Regions from separate parts of the Comamonas sp. MYb69 genome, predicted to be linked through region 2. Evidence: predicted binding sites of a transcription regulator. Region 2 holds the regulator's gene; each other region holds the start of a gene.
The links. The regulator LexA, encoded in region 2, represses DNA repair genes until DNA is damaged. The targets are predictions, from matches to a motif close to ACTGTATNNNNATACAGT.

Region 1 (3,274 bases), on a different contig from region 2:
AGACAAAGATATGGTGTTGACGCGCAGAAGCATGCTGCAAGCGGGGGCTGCCACGGCAGCCGGTGCATGGATGGGGGCGGGCGCATCGCTGGCCCATGCCAGCAAGACCTTTCCCACCCGGGCGATCAAGCTGGTAGTGGCTTTTCCGGCCGGTGGGCCGACCGATCTGACGATGCGCCAACTGGCCGAGAACGCCGCCAAGGTGCTGGGCCAGCCGATTGTGGTGGAGAACCGCCCCGGCGCTGCTGGCTCGCTGCCCGCAACCCAGCTGCAGAACACGGCAGCGGATGGCTACACCATCGCCCAGCTGCCGATGAGCGTGATGCGCCTGCCCTTTACCACCGGCCTCAAATGGAACCCGGTGGAGGACCTGAGCTACATCATCAATGTCACCGGCTATGCGTTCTGCATGGTGGCCAGCACCCAGTCCGGCCTCAAGAGCTGGCAGGATGTGGTGGCCTGGGCCAAGGCCAATCCTGGCAAGCTGACCTTGGGCAATACCGGCACCTACACGTCCCCCCACGTCACCTCGGCCATCATTGCGCAGCAGCTGGGCCTGGATGTGGTGCATGTGCCCTACAAGGGCTCGTCCGAGCTGATGCGCGCCACGATGGCGGGCGAGGTGATGGTCGCGGCAGACACCAGCGCCGTCATCCCCTATGTGGACCAGGGCCGCATGGTCGCCTTGAATGTCTGGACCGAAAAGCGCCTGCCGACCTTGCCCAACACCCCCACCTTGATCGAACTGGGCCTGCCGACCACGCAGTATTCGCCCTTTGGCCTGGTGGGCCCCAAGGGCATGCCGGTTGATGTGCAAGCTGCCTTGCACAAAGCCTTCAAGCAAGCGATGGAGATGGAAAGCTACCAGGCCATGCTGCAGCGCTTTGAGATGCTGCCGATCTACATGAACAGCGCTGATTACAAAAAGTTTGCCGCCGAGTCCACCGTCAAGGAAAAGGCCGTGCTGGCCAAGCTGGGGCCGCAGGCTTGATCCAGCATTGATGGCCGAATGGCGTTGAGACGGTATTGGTTTTGGAGATAACTGTATTTATATACAGTATTTGCAAGAATCTACCTTCAACCGGCCCACGCCTCCAGCCATCCCAGAGGGGGCGCTTCCCCAAGCGGGACCGCGCCCGCACTGGCGAAGCTGTGGGGGTTTTGCTAGAATACTGTACATATACACAGTATCTATGCAAACCCTCGCCAAACTTCAGATCCTGGCCGATGCCGCCAAATACGATGCCAGCTGCGCATCGAGCGGCAGCAAGCCCCGCAACTCCCTGGGCGGCAAGGGGATGGGCTCGACCGAGGGCATGGGCATCTGCCACAGCTATACGCCCGATGGCCGCTGCGTCTCGCTGCTCAAGATTCTGCTGACGAACTTCTGCATCTACGACTGCCGCTACTGCATCAACCGCAAAAGCTCCAATGTGCAGCGTGCGCGCTTTAGCGCGGCCGAGGTGGTGGGCCTGACCTTGGACTTTTACCGCCGCAACTGTATAGAGGGCCTGTTTTTGTCGAGCGGCATCATCCAGTCGTCGGACTACACCATGGAGCAGCTGGTGGAGGTGGCGCGCAGCCTGCGCGAGGACCATGATTTTCGCGGCTATATCCATCTGAAGACGATTCCGGATGCTTCCCCCGAGTTGCTGGCCCTCGCGGGCCGCTATGCAGACCGGCTCAGCATCAATATCGAGCTGCCCACGCAGCAGGGTCTGCAGCAATTGGCGCCCGAGAAGGATGCCGTTGGCATTGCCTCGGCCATGCACCAGGTGGCAGAACATATCGAGGTCGCGCGGCAGCAGAGGCAGGATCAGCAGGGCAGCAAGCTGGTATCGCTGCCCCGCCAGCGCCAGGCCGCCCGGGCCGCAGCGCCCAGCTATGCGCCGGCCGGCCAAAGCACGCAGATGATTGTCGGCGCCGACAGTGCCAATGATGCGACCATTCTGCTCACCAGCAGCGCGCTCTACACCGGCCAGCGCCTGCGCCGGGTCTACTACTCGGCCTTCAGCCCCATCCCCGATGCCTCGTCCGATCTGCCGCTGCAGGCGCCGCCGCTGATCCGCGAACACCGGCTCTACCAGGCCGATTGGCTGATGCGCTTCTACGGTTTCAGCCCGGCAGAAATTACCGCACCAGCGGCCGGCGGCATGCTCGATCTGGAGCTAGACCCCAAGCTCGCCTGGGCGCTGTCGCAGCGCCAGCATTTCCCGGTGGATTTGAACCGTGCGGCCAAGGCCTGGCTGCTGCGGGTGCCGGGCTTGGGTGTCGGCAGTGTCGAGCGTCTGCTGGCTGCCCGCAAGGTGCGCCGGCTGCGGCTGGCCGATCTGCAGCAGCTGCGTGTGGCTACCAGCAAGGTGCTGCCTTTTGTCGAGCTCGACGACTACCACCCGCCGCTGGCCATGCTCGACAGCCCGAGCTTGCGCCAACAGCTGCTGGCCCAGATGGGGCAGGGCGCCGTGCAGCGCCGGCACAGCGGCATGCAGTTGGCGGCTGCGGCGCAGATAGCCCTGTTTTGAGGAGGCCAGGCATGCAGGCAGAGAACGACAGCTTGACGGTGATGTTGGACGCACCGGATGACTTTGCCGGCTTCCGCCAAGCGGCGCGGGTATTGCTGGCCCTGGGCGCAGCGCCCGAGCTGGTGCATTGGCGCTGGTCGGATACGTTGGCCACCCAGGCCGAGGATGGTGATTTGTTTGCGGATGCTGCTGCCGATGCTAGTACCGATGCCCCAGCCCGCGTTATCACCCCCGATGCGCTGGACCGTTTGGCCATCGCACCCGGCCAGCCGGTGCATATCCGCAAACCCCAGCTGGCCGTGCTGCGCCATGCCTGCTGCCACCGCAACCCGGGACGCTTTATGCTGTGCTACCGCTGGCTGTGGCGGCTGCAGGCCATGCCCAGCCTGGCGGGCGATGCGCTGGATGCCGATTGGCGCGAGATTGAGCGCCTGGCCCGTGCGGTGGGGCGCGAGATCCACAAGATGCATGCCTTTGTTCGCTTTCGGCCCGCGCAGGACGAGAAGGGCGCGCCGCTGCATGTGGCCTGGTTCGAGCCCGAGCACCACATCGTGCGCGCCGCCTCGGGCTTTTTCAGGGAGCGCTTTAGCAATATGCGCTGGGCGATTCTGACGCCGGACTGCAGCGTGCTCTGGGACCAGGAATGCCTGCAATGGGGGCCTGGCGCCACGCAAGCCCAGGCACCGGGCCCCGATGCGGGCGAAGCGCTGTGGTTGGCCTATTACCAATCGACCTTCAACCCGGCGCGCCTC
Region 2 (3,274 bases):
GTCTGCAAATGCAGGGCGGCTTGATGCCCCAGGCATTGGCTGGACACCGGGGTGTGATTATTTTCAAACGATTGGACGACTGATGACCCGTACCTTGCTCTTGAACTGTGGCCCCCATGGCCAGGCCAGCCATGGCTACCAACTGGCGACCGATATGCTGGGCGAGCTGGGCCTAGCGCAGCAGCCGCTGCTGGAGCGCGATCTGGTGGCGACACCGATACCGCCGATCAGCCGCGACTATGCACTGGCAATCACCGCCAATGCCAGCGCAGATGCACCCGCGCTGGCCTGGTCGGAAACGCTGATCAAAGAGTTGGAAGACAGCGATCTGCTGATGATTCTGACCCCCATGCACAACTTTGCGGTGCCGGCCACGCTCAAGCTCTGGCTGGACCATGTGATCCGTATCCACCGCAGCTTTGCATCCACGCCCGAAGGCAAGATTGGTTTGATGAAGGACCGTCCTAGCTTGGTATTGGTGAGTTCCGGCGGCTTCCATACGGGGCCCCGTGCCAAGCAGGAAGACTTTTTGACGCCTTATCTGCGCTATGCGCTGGCCTCCATTGGCATCCGCAATGTGCATTTTGTGTTGCTGCAAGGCCTGGTGTTTGGGCCTGACGCGGTGGCTGCTGCGCTGGATGGCGCAAGAGATGCGTTGCGCGAGCAACTGGCCCCATTCAAGCAGCAGGCGCTGGAGGCTTTGGCTGCTGCGCGCTGACAGGACAAGAGGCTGGCGCAAGTGGGCAGCAGACAGAGATGGCTGACAGCGCGGGTTGCCGAGCACGCGGGCCTTGTGCCACCATGGCCTGGTCTGAGCGGCAGGAAGGGATGCTGCTGGCTGGGCAGCTCTGAGCCGCTGTTGCAACCGCCCTGCATATTGCCCGGAATTTCTCAGCGCCGTTCTGGAATCCCTCCGGTAGGCCGTTGTCTAGCCGGCCGCACCTGGCCGGCCGCACCAACTGACACATCGGGCTGCCTGCGGCATGGTGACGGGTCGGGAACACCGAGCCCCATGCCCAAACCCTTGGCTCGCCTGGCCCTGTTTGCAGCGTTCAACGCATGCTGGCGGCGAGACTTGGCCCCCCGCCCGGGCAGCGGCTTAGACGGCGTGCAGATGTTCCAGCCGTTCCAGGCGTTCGAGCTCGGCACAGATATCGGCCATGCTGCCCGACATGGCCCAGCGCATACCCTTTTGGCGGTGCAGGCTGGCCGGTTGGGCCCAGTACATCTTGATGGGGGCATCGTTGGCGGCCTGGGCGCTGCAGCGCTGCACCGACAGGAAGGGGCGGGTGTGGGACTGTACGCCTACCGAGAGGCGGCGGCGCGCAGCGGGCTTGCGCGGCAGGCGGATGCGGTCGATGGGGCGCTGTGCGGGGGCCTCATCGGCAGGGGAGCCCACGCGGGACGTGTCCACGCCGGACATGTTCAGGCCCTGGCCATCGAGCAAGCTCAGCTGCTGGGCGGCGCCACGCTGTACAGCGGCAGAGGACGCGGTGGCAAAGCAGTGCACCTGGGCGGCGAGCTGGCCGTCATTGGCGGCGCCATGGCCGGGTCGGCGGCGGTTGCTGCGCACAATGGCACGCTGGATGGACTGGAACCAGGGCAGGCCAGCGACTAGGGAAAAGGGCGCAAGCGCGCGCAATGCATCTGCTACAAGCATAGGAGACTCCTTGGTATACGGGTAACAGCAGGATTGCGCAGGGCGAGCGCATCCCCCAGGGCTGTGGGCCAAGAGCCCACAACGCCCGCTACCTGGGGTTGCGCAGAAAAGGGAGGGCCGAAGTGGCCGGAAGGGCCGCTAGGCCTAGTTCAGCATCGTGTTGCGGATCAGGCCCACGGCAATGCCTTCGATCTCGAAGGGCTCGCCGGGCTGCACGATGATGGGCAGGTAATCCGGGTTTTCGGCCAGCAACTCAATGCCGTCCTTGGTGCGCTGCAGGCGCTTGACGGTGACGTCATCGCCCAGGCGCGCCACAATGATCTGGCCGTTGCGGGCCTCGCGCGTGGCTTTGACGGCCAGCAGATCGCCATCGATGATGCCAACATCGCGCATCGACATACCGCGCACCTTGAGCAGGTAATCGGGCTGCTGCTGGAACAGGCCGCCCTCCACGGTATAGGTTTGGTCGACATGCTCTTGCGCCAGGATGGGCGAGCCGGCCGAGACGCGGCCGATCAGCGGCAGCGCCAGCTGGGCGAGCTCTTGCACCACGCGGCCGAGGCCAGCGGCGGCATTGGACACGCCTGCCAGCGGTGAGGAGAAGCGCGTGCCCCGAGCGGCATTGATGGAGCGCACGGTATCGCTTTGCAGGCGAATCCCCCGGGAGGTGCCGCTGACCAGCTCGATCACGCCCTTGCGGGCCAGCGCCTTGAGGTGGTCTTCTGCCGAATTGGCCGATTTGAAGCCCAGCTTGCTGGCAATCTCGGCGCGCGTTGGCGGGGCGCCGGTGCGCGAAATGGCGGTCTGGATCAGGTCCAGAATTTCTTGTTGGCGCGCGGTCAGTTTGGGATGGTCTCGCATAAGATCTCCGTGTGATCTGCGGTGCCGGGCAGAAGCAAAGCCACTGTGCATCCCAACACCTGTATATCAATCCAGTACCTGTATTTTTAACCAGTTTTTTGCAGGAGGCAAGCCTTGCAGCCAAAAATTTTGATCATCGGCACCGGCGGCACCATTGCCGGCATGGCCGATGATGCCGAGAAACCCGGCCAATACCGCGCAGCCCAGCTGTCCATTGCGGCCTTGCTGGCGGGTGTGAGCGGTATCGAGACAGCTGCGGCAGGCCCGCTGGATGCGGTGCAGATAGCGCAAATTGATAGCAAGGACATGAATGACGAGGTCTGGCATGCGCTGCTCAAGCGCTGCGATGCGGCCATGCGCGATGAGACCGTGCGCGCTGTTGTTATCACCCACGGAACCGATACGCTCGAAGAGACGGCCTGGTTCCTGCACTGCGTTTTAGGGCGCCTGGCCAAGCCCGTGGTGCTGACCTGCGCCATGCGCCCGGCCAATGCCTTGATGCCCGATGGCCCGCAGAACCTCAAGGACGCCGTGGCTGCCGCAGCGGCGCTGGATGCGGATGGCCAACCTCTGCTGCGTGAGGTGGTGGCCGTGACGGGCGGCGGCGAGCTGCACAGCGCGCGCTGGCTGCAAAAGGTGCATCCGCACCGCTTGCTGGCCTTTTCCTCGGGCGAGCAGGGCCTCTTGGGCTGGGTAGATGGTGTGACCGTGCGCCTGCGCCAGGGCTATGCGCCGCAGGCACCAGGCACAGCA
Region 3 (3,274 bases), on a different contig from region 2:
TCCACGCCGATGGCTACCGAGATATCGTGGATTTCAGTATTGGCAAACAGGCGGTCGCGGTCCACTTCCCAGGTGTTGAGCACCTTGCCACGCAGCGGCAGGATGGCCTGGGTTTCCTTGTCGCGGCCCATCTTGGCGCTGCCGCCGGCCGAATCGCCCTCGACCAGGAACACCTCGTTGTAGGCCAGGTCACGGCTTTCGCAATCGGTCAGCTTGCCGGGCAACACGGCCACGCCGCTGCCCTTGCGCTTTTCCACCTTCTGGCCAGCGCGCTGGCGCGTCTGCGCCGCCTTGATCGCGATCTCGGCGAGCTTCTTGCCGTATTCGACGTTCTGGTTCAGCCACAGCTCCAGCGCCGGCCGCACCATGCCCGAGACCAGGCGCACCGCATCGCGCGAGTTCAGGCGCTCCTTGATCTGGCCCTGGAACTGGGGATCGAGCACCTTGGCCGAGAGCACATAGCTGGCACGGGCAAACACGTCCTCGGGCATCAGCTTGACGCCCTTGGGCAGCAGCGAATGCAGCTCGATAAAGCTCTTGACCGCCTGGAACAGGCCATCGCGCAGCCCGCTTTCATGCGTGCCGCCCGCCGTGGTCGGGATCAGGTTGACATAGCTCTCGCGCACCGGCTGGCCTTCGTCGGTAAAGGCCACGCACCACGATGCCCCTTCGCCCTCGGCAAAATGGTCATCGCTGCGGCCGGCAAAGCCCTCGCCCTCGAACACGGGAATGATCGGGTCCACCGGCAAGGTCTGCAGCAGGTAGTCCTTGAGGCCGCCCTTGTACAGCCAGGTCTGCGTCTCGCGGCTCTTGTCCTGCGTCAGCTGCACGCTCACGCCCGGCATCAGCACGGCCTTGCTGCGCAGCAGGTGCACCAGCTCGCCCATCGGCAGGTGGCTGGATTCGAAATACTTGGCATCGGGCCAGACGCGCACCGTCGTGCCCTGCTTGCGGTCACCGCTGACCATCGCGCGCACCTGCAGGGGCTCGACCACATCGCCACCGGCAAAGGCCATCGTGGCGACCGAGCCATCGCGGTGCACCGTCACCTCCATGCGGGTGGCCAAGGCGTTGGTCACCGAGACACCCACGCCGTGCAGACCGCCCGAGAAGCTGTAGGCACCGCCCTGGCCCTTGTCGAACTTGCCGCCCGCATGCAGGCGGGTGAAGACCAGCTCCACCACGGGCGCATGTTCTTCGGGGTGCAGGCCAAAGGGAATGCCCCGGCCATCGTCCTCCACGCTCACCGAGCCATCGGTGTGCAGGTAGACGCGAATTTTCTTGCCAAAGCCGGCCAGCGCCTCGTCGGCCGCGTTGTCGATCACCTCCTGGATGATGTGCAGCGGATTGTCGGTGCGGGTATACATGCCCGGGCGCTGCTTGACCGGCTCAAGCCCCTTGAGAACCCGTATCGAGCCCTCTGCGTATTCACTGGTAGACGTGTTTTTGCTTGCCATAACTTTCCATTCTAGCGGCTGCCATTGTAAATAGCTGTATAGATAAACAGGTGGAACTTGTTGACGATTCACGACGCTTGGCCGCAAAAGCCTGCAATGGGCTTGGGCGGCCACCGGGCAATATGCGGGCGACAGCCGGTTTTTGGCGTTGGAGTAACAATTCTTGGATAACGAGACATCCTTAGACTATGCAAAACAACGCACAACGATTGTCCATGGCCCGCGTGCTGCTCTGTGGCGGCGCCGTAGTGACCCTGTCCATGGGCATCCGCCACGGTTTTGGCCTCTGGCTGCAGCCGATCACCCAGGAGATGGGCTGGACGCGCGAGTCCTTCGCCTTGGCGCTGGCGGTGCAAAACCTCAGCTGGGGCCTGATCGGCATCTTTACCGGCATGCTGGCCGACCGCTTTGGCGCCAGCAAGGTGCTGGTCTGCGGCGCGCTGCTGTACGCGCTGGGCCTGGCCGGCATGGCCTGGGCGCCCAATACGCTGATGTTTGCGCTCACCGCCGGCCTTTTGATCGGCATGGCGCAGACGGGCACCACCTATGCGGTGATCTATGGCGTCATCGGGCGCCAGTTGCCCGCTGAGAAACGCTCCTGGGCCATGGGGGTGGCCGCGGCCGCAGGCTCCTTTGGCCAGTTCTTCATGGTGCCGGTCGAGGGCCAGCTGATCGCCAGCCTGGGCTGGCAGAACGCGCTGCTGGTCTGCGCCATCCTGGTGCTGACCATCGTGCCGCTGGCCATTGCGCTGCGCGAGCCCAATTTCCATGCGCTCAAGCGCAGTGCTGGCGCTGGCGCGCAGCAAACCATTGCCCAGGCCGTGGCAGAGGCCTTTCGCAACCCCAGCTTTTTGCTGCTGACCGCCGGTTATTTTGTCTGTGGCTTCCAGGTGATGTTCATCGGCGTACACATGCCCAGCTACCTGAAGGACTTTGGCCTGCCGCCCCATGTGGCCAGCTATTCGCTGGCGTTGATCGGCCTCTTCAATATCTTTGGCACCTACCTGGCCGGGTCGCTCGGCCAGCGCATGGCCAAGCGCTACCTGCTCTCGGGCATTTATTTCATCCGCGCCATCGCCATCGTGGTGTTCCTGCTGGTGCCCCTGTCGCCCTGGTCGGTCTACGTCTTTGCCGCCGTGATGGGCTTTTTGTGGCTGTCCACCGTGCCGCTGACCAATGGCGCCATCGCGCAGATCTTTGGCGTGCAGCACCTGTCCATGCTCAGCGGCTTTGTGTTCTTCAGCCACCAGATCGGCAGCTTCCTGGGCATCTGGCTGGGCGGTTACCTCTATGACCACACCGGCAGCTATGATGTGGTTTGGTACGTGGCCATTGGGCTGGGCGTGTTCGCCGGCCTGGTCAATCTGCCGGTCAAGGAAGAGCCCGTGCAGCGCCTGCCGCTGACGGCCTGATAAGCGAACTTTCATGCAACAGCCTGCACCACCCACCGCCCCCACTGCTGGCGCCGCGCCGCTGCGCGGCTGGCAGCGCGCCGCCATCTGGCTGCTGGTGGCCGTGCTGCTGGCGCTGGTGTTCATGCTCTACACGCAACCGGAATTCATGGTGCAGATGGCCGACCATGTCTGGGCCTGTTTCTAGCGCATGCCCCATAGCCCCGCCCCCTCGCCCTGGATCACCCGCTTTGCGCCGCTGCTACCTGCGGGCAGCCAGGTGCTGGACCTGGCCTGCGGCCAGGGCCGCCATGCCCGCTACCTGCAAGCACAGGGCTTGCGGGTGACAGGCGTTGACCGCGATGGCGCGGCGCTGCGTGCGCTGCAAGCAGATACGGCGGGCGAATGGCTGCTGGCCGATATCGA

Region 1: the regulator LexA is predicted to act here: its motif matches at 1,042-1,059, upstream of WH303_RS09460 (putative DNA modification/repair radical SAM protein).
Region 3: the regulator LexA is predicted to act here: its motif matches at 1,491-1,508, upstream of WH303_RS20650 (DNA topoisomerase IV subunit B).

Annotation. Positions count from the first base shown of each region.
Region 1 covers NZ_JBBGZG010000005.1:264,814-268,087, reverse strand. Annotated here, with positions in the region: gene WH303_RS09465 (tripartite tricarboxylate transporter substrate binding protein) at 17-991, shown strand; gene WH303_RS09460 (putative DNA modification/repair radical SAM protein) at 1,194-2,522, shown strand; gene WH303_RS09455 (TIGR03915 family putative DNA repair protein) at 2,534-3,274, shown strand, end outside.
Region 2 covers NZ_JBBGZG010000010.1:187,366-190,639, forward strand. Annotated here, with positions in the region: gene WH303_RS15400 (SDR family oxidoreductase) at 1-24, shown strand, start outside; gene WH303_RS15405 (FMN-dependent NADH-azoreductase) at 83-718, shown strand; gene WH303_RS15410 (hypothetical protein) at 1,100-1,660, opposite strand; gene lexA (transcriptional repressor LexA) at 1,805-2,521, opposite strand; gene WH303_RS15420 (asparaginase) at 2,636-3,274, shown strand, end outside.
Region 3 covers NZ_JBBGZG010000017.1:90,639-93,912, forward strand. Annotated here, with positions in the region: gene WH303_RS20650 (DNA topoisomerase IV subunit B) at 1-1,457, opposite strand, end outside; gene WH303_RS20655 (MFS transporter) at 1,646-2,869, shown strand; gene WH303_RS20660 (hypothetical protein) at 2,883-3,056, shown strand; gene WH303_RS20665 (class I SAM-dependent methyltransferase) at 3,060-3,274, shown strand, end outside.